Regions from separate parts of the Allobosea sp. RAC05 genome, predicted to be linked through region 1. Evidence: predicted binding sites of a transcription regulator. Region 1 holds the regulator's gene; each other region holds the start of a gene.

Region 1 (2,195 bases):
AGCCTCAATGACAGCCTGCTCGCCACCGGAACCCGCCTCGACAGCGCCGCGCTCGGGCTCGCCGCCGCCGCCGCTCACCCGGCCCTGCCGGTGCGCCGCAAGCCGCTGGTCGCGATCCTCGCCACCGGCGACGAACTCGTGCTGCCGGGCGAGCCGGTCGGACCGGACCAGATCGTTGCGTCCAACTCGTTTGCGCTTGCCGCGCTGGTCGAGCAGGCGGGCGGCAGCGTGCTCGACCTCGGCATCGCGCGCGACGACCATGCGGACCTCGCCGCGCGGATCGGGCAGGCGCGGGAGGCCGGCGCCGATGTGCTGGTGACGCTGGGCGGCGCCTCGGTCGGCGCGCATGACCTCGTCCAGGAGGCGCTGAAGCGCGCCGGAATGGATCTCGGCTTCTGGAAGATCGCGATGCGGCCGGGCAAGCCGATGATGACCGGCCGGCTCGGCCCGATGGTCGCGATCGGCCTGCCGGGTAACCCCGTCTCCTCGATCGTCTGCGGCCATCTCTTCGTCGTCCCGGTCATCGAGGCCCTGCTCGGGGTGCCCTCGCCTGAGCGCGACCGCAGCGAGCCCGGCCTGCTCGGGCGCGACATGCCCGCGAACGATGAGCGCGAGGACTATCTGCGCTCCAGCCTCGTCCTGACCGAGGCCGGCTGGGAGGCGACGCCGTTCGAGCGGCAGGATTCCTCCATGCTCGGTCTGCTCGCCCAGGCCCAGGCGCTGACGATCCGCCCTGTCTTCGCGCCGGCCGCCCGCAAGGGCGATCCCTGCCGCTTCATCCGGTTGCGCTAGGCTCAGACCGGCGCATCCGCTTGCGGAACACAACGCGAACGGGTATGGTGTTCGTGATTTGTTTCGAATCTGCGACAACCGGCAGATTCCAGAGCGCCGGCGGGGATCATGCTGACACGCAAACAGTTCGAACTGCTTCGTTTCATCCAGGAGCGCCTGCGCGAAAGCGGCGTCCCCCCCTCCTTCGACGAGATGAAGGACGCGCTCGACCTCAAGTCCAAATCCGGCATTCACCGGCTGATCATGGCGCTCGAGGAGCGCGGCTTTATCCGCCGCCTGCCGAACCGGGCGCGGGCGCTCGAGGTGATCAAGCTGCCCGACGGTGCCGGCGGCGGTCTGCAGCCCGGCGCGCGCCGCTTCAACCCGTCGGTCGTCCAGGGTGGGCTCGGCAAGGATGCGCCGCCGGCCAAGGACGGGCTGCCCGGCCGGGCGCGCCCGGTGGAAGCCGCGCCGGAGGATGCCCGCAACACGATCGCGATCCCCGTCATGGGCCGCATCGCGGCGGGCACGCCGATCTCGGCGATCCAGAGCCGCAGCCACAGCGTCGCCCTGCCCGCCGACATGCTCGGTTCCGGCGAGCATTTCGCACTCGAGGTCCGCGGCGACTCGATGGTCGAGGCCGGCATTCTCGACGGCGACACGGTGGTGATCCGCCGCCAGGACACGGCCAACACCGGCGACATCATCGTCGCGCTGATTGACGACGAAGAGGCGACGCTGAAGCGGCTGCGCAAGCGCGGCTCCTCGATCGCGCTGGAAGCGGCCAATCCCGCCTATGAGACGCGGGTGCTCGGCCCCGACCGGGTCAAGATCCAGGGCCGACTGGTCAATCTGATGCGGCGCTACTGAAGGCGCTCGGTGTCGGGAGCGCTCTCGGCGACGGATGGCGCGGGGGCTGTCGCAGGGGCTGTTCTGGCCGCGGGCTGGATCGGCGGCTGACGACTCCAGGGTCGTGAGCGTCCGGCCTGCTCGGCGGCATGGCGGCGCCAGCCCGTAAGGCCATGCACGAGTGCGGTCGCCCCGTCGCGTTGCAGCGCGGTCCGGTCGATCAGCAGCGCCGCGCAGGGGGCCGTCCAGGGAATCGGCGTCACCACCACATCCGCGCGCCGGCAATCCTCGATGATGGCCAGCCGCTCCTGCGCATAGGCGATGGAACGCCCCTCCCTCGTGGTCAGGACACAACCTGCGGGATCGCAGGAGGCACCCTGGCGCAGCGACGGGTCGTCCGCCTTGCGGCCATCGCCATCGGCGCTCAGCCATTGCTCCAGCACGAAGCGGCTGGGCCTACCGGCGATGACGAGGCGGTCGTCGGGCCCGCGCACGGCCAGCCCGGCCCCATCGCGCTCGACCAGGATCGCGGGACGCTCGGGCTTGGCCGCCACTGCGACGCCGGCCGCGAGCGG
Region 2 (2,195 bases), 920 kb from region 1:
GTCGACCGGAAACCGCGCGCGATGCCGCAGCGCCCAGGCGAGCTTGGGATCGATGGCGAGGTCGAGCATGCCGCCGGCGCCGTCGTCGAGGATCTCGCCGACCTCGAAGCCGTAGAACCGCGTCAGCCAGTCGGCCTGGTAGAGCCGGTGCTCGCGCATCAGCGGCGGTTCCGAGAGCGGCAGCTGCGAACTGGAATCCGGGATCGGACTGAAGGCGGAGTAATAGACCCGCTTCAGGCCGAAGGAGCCGTAGAGCTGCGCGCTGCGCTGCAGGATCGTCGCATCGCTCGTCCCGTCGGCGCCGACGATCATCTGCGTGCTCTGCCCCGCCGGCGAGAACACCGGCGCGCGCCGCGTCTTCGCCCGTTCGGCCTTGCTCTCCTCGATCCGGAGCTTCAGACCCCCCATGGCGGCGCTGATCTCGCGCGGCCGCTTCTCCGGGGCGAAGCGCTCCAGCGAGACCTCGGTCGGCAGTTCGACATTGATCGAGACGCGGTCGGCATGGAGCCCGGCCTGCGCCACGAGGTCTGCGTTGGCGCTGGGAATGAGCTTGAGGTGGATATAGCCGCGAAAGCCGTGGATCTCGCGCAGCGTCTGCGCCACCCGCACCAGCTCCGCCATCGTGTAGTCCGGCGAGCGGATGATGCCCGAGGAGAGGAAAAGCCCCTCGATGTAGTTGCGCTTGTAGAAGCTCAACGTGAGGTCGACGACCTCCTCCACCGTGAAGCGGGCCCGCTTCACATTGCTCGACGAGCGATTGATGCAGAAGATGCAGTCATAGCTGCAGTAATTGGTCAGCAGGATCTTGAGCAGCGAGATGCAGCGGCCATCGGGCGCATAGGAGTGGCAGATGCCCGACCCCGTGGTCGAGCCGAGGCCGCCCTTCAGCGAGTTGCGCCTGGTCGTGCTGCTGGAGGCGCAGGAGGCGTCGTATTTCGCCGCATCGCTCAGGATCTCGAGCTTCTCCATCACCGTCAGCTGTGCCACGTTGCGCCTCTTTGTTCCCTCTTCGTTCTCGATAACGCGGGGCGCGCGGCGGCGCCAGAGACCGATCGTCGCGGCCCGCCTCGCCAGGGCGTGCGGTGGAACCTGACCTCGCGGCCGGCGTTGGGTGGGTGACATGGGAGGGATCGATGTTTCGCATTCTGCTGCTCGTCGCCGTGATCCTGATTGGGTACGACGCCATCGCCCATCAGGGCCTCTACACCCGCAACGCCTGGGCCAGCGTCGTCGGCCTAACCGAATCGGCGGTGACGAGCGCCAAGCAACTGGGACAGGACACCCGGGGGGAACCCGCACCGATCCGCCCGTGAGGGCGAACGCGTCATGATGCGCTGCAACAGTTTCGTCTGGACTTGAGGGTGGCTTGCTCCGAAAGTCGGCCCAGTCCAACAGCCGGGATATCAGCGCTTGACCGAGTCCGCCTCCGCCGCCACCCAGCCCGCCGATGCCGACGGACGGGTCGAGGCCCTCAAGGCAGAGATTCTGAGGAAGCTCACCTACTCGCTGGGCAAGAATGCCTCGGTCGCGCAGCCGCATGACTGGCTGACCGCCGGCATTCTGGCGGTGCGCGACCATGTCGTCGATGTCTGGCATCGCTCGACCCGCGAGAGCTACGAGACCGGCCGCAAGCGCGTCTATTATCTCTCGCTCGAGTTCCTGATCGGCCGCTCGCTCGGCGACGCGCTCAACAATCTCGGCCTCACCGGGCCGATGGCGCAGGCGATGGCCGAACTCGGCGTCGATCTCTCGGCGATCGAGTCGATCGAACCCGATGCGGCGCTCGGCAATGGCGGCCTGGGCCGTCTCGCCGCCTGCTATCTCGAGGCGATGGCCTCGACCGGCGTTCCGGCGCTCGGCTACGGCATCCGTTACGACCACGGCCTGTTCAAGCAGCGCATCGACGGCGGCAAGCAGATCGAGGTGCCCGAGGACTGGCTCTCCTTCCGCAACCCCTGGGAATTCGAGCGCCGCGAGGCCTCCTACAAGATCGGGTTCGGCGGCTCGCTGACCGCCACGCAGAAGCCCGGCGAGGTCTTCTGGGAGCCGGAGGAGACGGTGTTCGCCGTCGCCTACGACACGCCGATCGTCGGCTGGCGCGGCCGGGACGCCACCACGCTGCGTCTCTGGCGCGCGCGCGCGATGCACCCGCTCTCGCTCGACGCCTTCAACCAGGGCGACATCGTCGGCGCCGT
Region 3 (2,195 bases), 1.0 Mb from region 1:
CGACGGCCCGCCCGGCAAAGCCCTGCGCGGCCAGCGCCGGCGCCAGCAGATCGTCGATCAGGTCTGCGAGGGGTTTGACGGCCATGACCGATTGTGCGGCCGGGCGGGCTGCAGCGCAAGCCGCCGCCTCAGCCCGCCGCCCGCTCGCGCCCCACCGAAAGGCGCTGCGGCGGCGCCCCGAGCCGGCCCGACAGCGCATGGCTCTTCGGCAGGACCAGCCCCGCCCGCAGCCGGTGCGGCCCGAAGGAGACGCCGGCGCGTTCGCGCAGCGATTGCGCGAAGCCGCGCAGCGGGATCAGGGCGGGCCTGTCCGGGGCGAGCAGCAGATGGCGCTCCACCGCCTGCGGCCAGTGAGCCTGCGGCACGTCGCCTTCTTCGAGCAGCAACAGCCAGTCCCCGCGCGCCTGGGCCGCGCCCGCCGGCCAGCTGTCCGTGCTGCCGGCGCGCAGATAGCTCGCTCCCGTCGCGTCCGCGATCCGCTCGATCGTGGCCTCGCCCGCAGCGTCGAGAACCACGGCATGGCCGAGGAATCCGTCGGCCACCGCCGGGATCAGGACGGAGAAGGTGGCCGCGAGGGCCTCGGTCGAGCCGGCGCTGCGTATGACCGCTGTGAGCATGCGCCTCCTTATGTCGCAGCGCAGCATGTCGCAATCCTGTCGCTTGCAATTCGTTCCCTGTATGTTCACATTAATCCGCAGGGGAATCGTCGATTCCCGGCGATTTTCAGGGACGTTCCGCGCCATGCTCCAGAGCAGGCCCTCTTCGAGGCCGATTTCGGCCCAGCCGCTGAAACAGGCCGGTGCCGGCCCGATGTCGGTCTCGGCGCGCGTCGCACCGGTTGATCCGGTCGCCTATGCGGGACACCGCATCGATCCCGAGCGCCGGCGCGGCCGCGGCGCGACGATCAATCCCGGTGGCCGCTTCGAGGCCGAGCAGCGCATCAGCGAAGATGACGGCTGGGGGTCGCTCGGCGAGCTCCCGGCGTTCCGGACCGAGGTTGCGGTCGAGAAGCCGCGCACCATCATCACCAAGAACGATTCCCCCGACATTTCCTTCGACCGCTCGATCAACCCCTATCGCGGCTGCGAGCATGGCTGCGTCTACTGCTTCGCGCGGCCGAGCCATGCCTATCTCGGCCTGTCGCCGGGGCTCGACTTCGAGAGCAGGCTGACCGCCAAGCCCGACGCCGCGCTGCTGCTGGAGAAGGAACTGTCGGCGCCGTCCTACCAGCCGCGCACCATCGCCATAGGCACCAACACCGACGCCTATCAGCCGATCGAGAAGAAGCTGCGCATCATGCGCCAGATCCTGGAGGTGCTCGCGAGGTTCAACCACCCGGTCGGCATCGTCACCAAGTCGGCTTTGGTGCAGCGCGACATCGACATCCTCGCGCCGATGGCGGCCAAGGGGCTGGCCAAGGTCGCGATCTCGATCACCACGCTCGACCCCAAGGTCGCCCGCGGCATGGAGCCGCGCGCCGCCTCGCCCGCCAAGCGGCTGGAAACGGTGAAGGCGCTGTCCGACGCGGGCATCCCGGTGACGGTGCTGGTCGCGCCGATCATCCCGGCAATCAACGAGCACGAGATCGAGCGCATCCTCGACGCGGCGAAGGCGGCCGGCGCCCGCGAGGCCGGCTATGTGCTGCTGCGCCTGCCGCTGGAGGTGAAGGACCTCGTGCAGGACTGGCTCCTGACCCATCACCCCGACAAATTGCGCCATGTCGTCTCGCTGATCCGCTCGACGCGCGGCGGCAAGGATTACGACGCCGCCTGGGGCCAGCGCCAGGTCGGCTCCGGACCCTACGCCTGGATGATCGGCCGGCGCTTCGAGATGGCGGCGGAGCGGCTGGGCTTCAACGGCGCGCGAACACGCCTGCGCAGCGACCTCTTTCTCAAGCCGGAGCGGGAGAAGGCCCAGCTGAGCCTGTTTTGAGCCGGTCGCTCGTGACGCCTGGGATCAAGCCGCGACTTCCAATGGCCGCGCCCGCTCGATGCGCGCCATCTCCTCGGGCGAATGCAGTGTCTCCCAGAGATCGGTCCGTCGCTGCACATTGAGCCAGAACTCGGCGGAGTTGCCGAAGACGCGTGCCAGGATCAGCGCCGTCGCAGCCGTGAGACCTCGACGATCCCGGCAGAGTTCGTTGACATGCTTGCGGGGCACGCCCATCGCCTGGGCCAGCCGGATCTGCGTCAGCC
Region 4 (2,195 bases), 520 kb from region 1:
CTGCTGCTCGACCGCGAGGTCGATTTCATCACGGCCATGATCACCAGCGTGCGGGCCGTGGCGACCAATCCGCTGCCGATGCTGGGCTTTGCGGCGGCGATCGCGGCTCTGTCCTTCGTGGCGATGCTGCCGCTCTTCCTCGGGCTCGTCGTGCTCCTGCCGGTGCTCGGCCATGCGACCTGGCATCTCTATCGGCGGGTGGTCGAGCCGGCGGCCTGAGCCGGGCGCCTGCTGTCATGACGCGTCGCAGGCTTCCTGTCAGTCTCCTCGCCAAGGAGGACCGATCATGGACGAACTGCGACCCTATCGCGCGATGGCTTTCAACAACCTCTGGGCCAATCACCGGCTGCTGACCGCCTGTGCGGCGCTCTCGCGGGCCGAGTGGGTGGCGCCGCGCACCGGGTTCTTCCCGAGCCTGCGGGCGACGCTGAACCACATCCTGATCATCGACCATTTCTATGTCGACGCGATGGAGGGCGGCACGCTCGGCCCCGCCGCCTGGGCGAACCGCGAGCCCTGTGCGACCCTGCCCGAGCTTCAGGCTGCGCAGGAGGCGATGGACCGGCGGCTGATCGCGGTGGTCGAGGCGGCGGTGGGTGAGGAGCCGGACAAGGGCGGGCTGGCGCGGATCGTCAGCGTGCATCGCGGCGCCCGCATCCAGCGCGAGCGGCTCGACCGGTTGCTGCTGCATCTGTTCCAGCACCAGATCCATCATCGCGGCCAGGCCCATGCCATGCTCAGCGGCGCATCGGTGGCGCCGCCGCAGCTCGACGAGTTCTTCTCGGTGGGCGAGGCCGATCTGCGGGCTGGCGAGTTCGCGGCGCTGGGGCTGAGCGAGGCGCGGGTGTGGGGCGAGGGCGGCTGAAGTCCCTGACTGATCCTGCGGGGTGACGGCCCGGCGAAGAGGTGCCCGCCGAAATCAGGGGACAACCCCGCGAGGGGCCCTTGAACAAAACGGGAACATCGTTGATAGTGCGGCGGTCGGCCGGTAAGGTCCGGCTCCGGTCGTGGGCCGGTTTCGATGTGCGCAGGAAATGGAGCCTCTCATGGCTGGTAGCGTCAACAAGGTCATTCTGGTCGGCAATCTCGGGCGCGACCCGGAGGTCCGCCGCCTCGGCTCGGGCGAGCCGGTCGTCAATCTGCGCATCGCCACCTCGGAAACCTGGCGCGACAAGCAGTCGGGCGAGAAGAAGGAGCGCACCGAGTGGCACTCGGTCGTGATCTTCAACGAGAACCTCGCCAAGGTCGCCGAGCAGTATCTGAAGAAGGGCTCGAAGATCTATATCGAGGGCCAGCTCCAGACTCGCAAATGGCAGGACCAGTCGGGCGTCGAGAAATACACCACCGAAATCGTGCTGCAGCGCTATCGCGGCGAACTGACCATTCTCGACAGCCGCGGCCAGGGCGGCTCGGACGAGTATGGCGAGGGCGGCGGCATGATGGAGGATCGCTCCTCCGGCTCGTCCTTCGGCCGCTCGGGCCCGATGGGCGGCGGTGGCGGCGGTTCGCGCCAGCCGGCGATGGCCGGTGGTGGCGGCGGCGCCTCGCGCTCCTCCTCGAGCCATCTCGACGACGACATCCCGTTCTAGGACCTCGCGCGGTCCCGACCCTGCGCGACCTCCGGGCCCGGGCCTCACGGCCCGCCCGGATGGCGTCTGGTGGCGTCGGGACGTCGGCTCAGCGGCAGAAATCGGCGCAGCCGGCCTCCCAGAAGGGGGCGTCGGGGCGCCGCTCCGGCATCGAGGGGCGCGGCTTGGCGCCGGGCAGATCGGCCGGCGTTGGCGCGACCAGCTCCCACCAGCGATGGGCGCATTGCGAGCGGAAGGCCATCTGCTCCGCAATCGAGGTGTCCTGCTTCGCCAGTGCCGCATCGAGGGCGGCGCAGGCTTGGCGCAGCCTCGCGTCATGGCTGTCTGAGGGCTCGTTGGCATAGTCGTGGAAGGCGGCGGTGAAGGCCTCCATCTCCTGCGCGAGCTGCGGCCAGTCGTGCCGGTCGAGATTCCAGGCGTCCATCCATTCGCGCACCACGGTCTCGACGGCCTCCGCCTTCGGCCTGTCCTTCACCTTGCGCGCCGTCGTCAGCATGTGGCGCATCAGCTCGGCCCGCGCATGCACCTGCCGGGCGGCCAGGGCCGCTGCGCGCATCGCGGCGATGGCGGCGTCCGCCTCGGCGCGCAATTCCTCGACCAGATGGG

What was found. Region 1 encodes LexA, which represses DNA repair genes until DNA is damaged. Its sites were predicted from a motif close to TGTTCNNNNTGTGTTCNG; they were not measured.
Region 2: BSY19_RS20605 (putative DNA modification/repair radical SAM protein) is a predicted target of LexA. The motif match lies at 1,000-1,017, and genes of this name have one in related genera.
Region 3: BSY19_RS11360 (PA0069 family radical SAM protein) is a predicted target of LexA. The motif match lies at 669-686, and genes of this name have one in related genera.
Region 4: ssb (single-stranded DNA-binding protein) is a predicted target of LexA. The motif match lies at 946-963, and genes of this name have one in related genera.

What each region holds. Positions count from the first base shown of each region.
Region 1 is NZ_CP016464.1:2,693,775-2,695,969, reverse strand. Features, by position in the region: gene BSY19_RS16230 (molybdopterin molybdotransferase MoeA) at 1-792, shown strand, start outside; gene lexA (transcriptional repressor LexA) at 901-1,641, shown strand; gene BSY19_RS16220 (ComEC/Rec2 family competence protein) at 1,635-2,195, opposite strand, start outside.
Region 2 is NZ_CP016464.1:3,612,981-3,615,175, forward strand. Features, by position in the region: gene BSY19_RS20605 (putative DNA modification/repair radical SAM protein) at 1-969, opposite strand, end outside; gene BSY19_RS20610 (hypothetical protein) at 1,134-1,313, shown strand; gene BSY19_RS20615 (glycogen/starch/alpha-glucan phosphorylase) at 1,411-2,195, shown strand, end outside.
Region 3 is NZ_CP016464.1:1,671,458-1,673,652, forward strand. Features, by position in the region: gene BSY19_RS11350 (DUF721 domain-containing protein) at 1-85, opposite strand, end outside; gene BSY19_RS11355 (hypothetical protein) at 129-617, opposite strand; gene BSY19_RS11360 (PA0069 family radical SAM protein) at 811-1,932, shown strand; gene BSY19_RS11365 (HigA family addiction module antitoxin) at 1,957-2,195, opposite strand, start outside.
Region 4 is NZ_CP016464.1:3,213,529-3,215,723, reverse strand. Features, by position in the region: gene BSY19_RS18655 (DUF2189 domain-containing protein) at 1-219, shown strand, start outside; gene BSY19_RS18650 (DinB family protein) at 287-865, shown strand; gene ssb (single-stranded DNA-binding protein) at 1,047-1,589, shown strand; gene BSY19_RS18640 (hypothetical protein) at 1,678-2,195, opposite strand, start outside.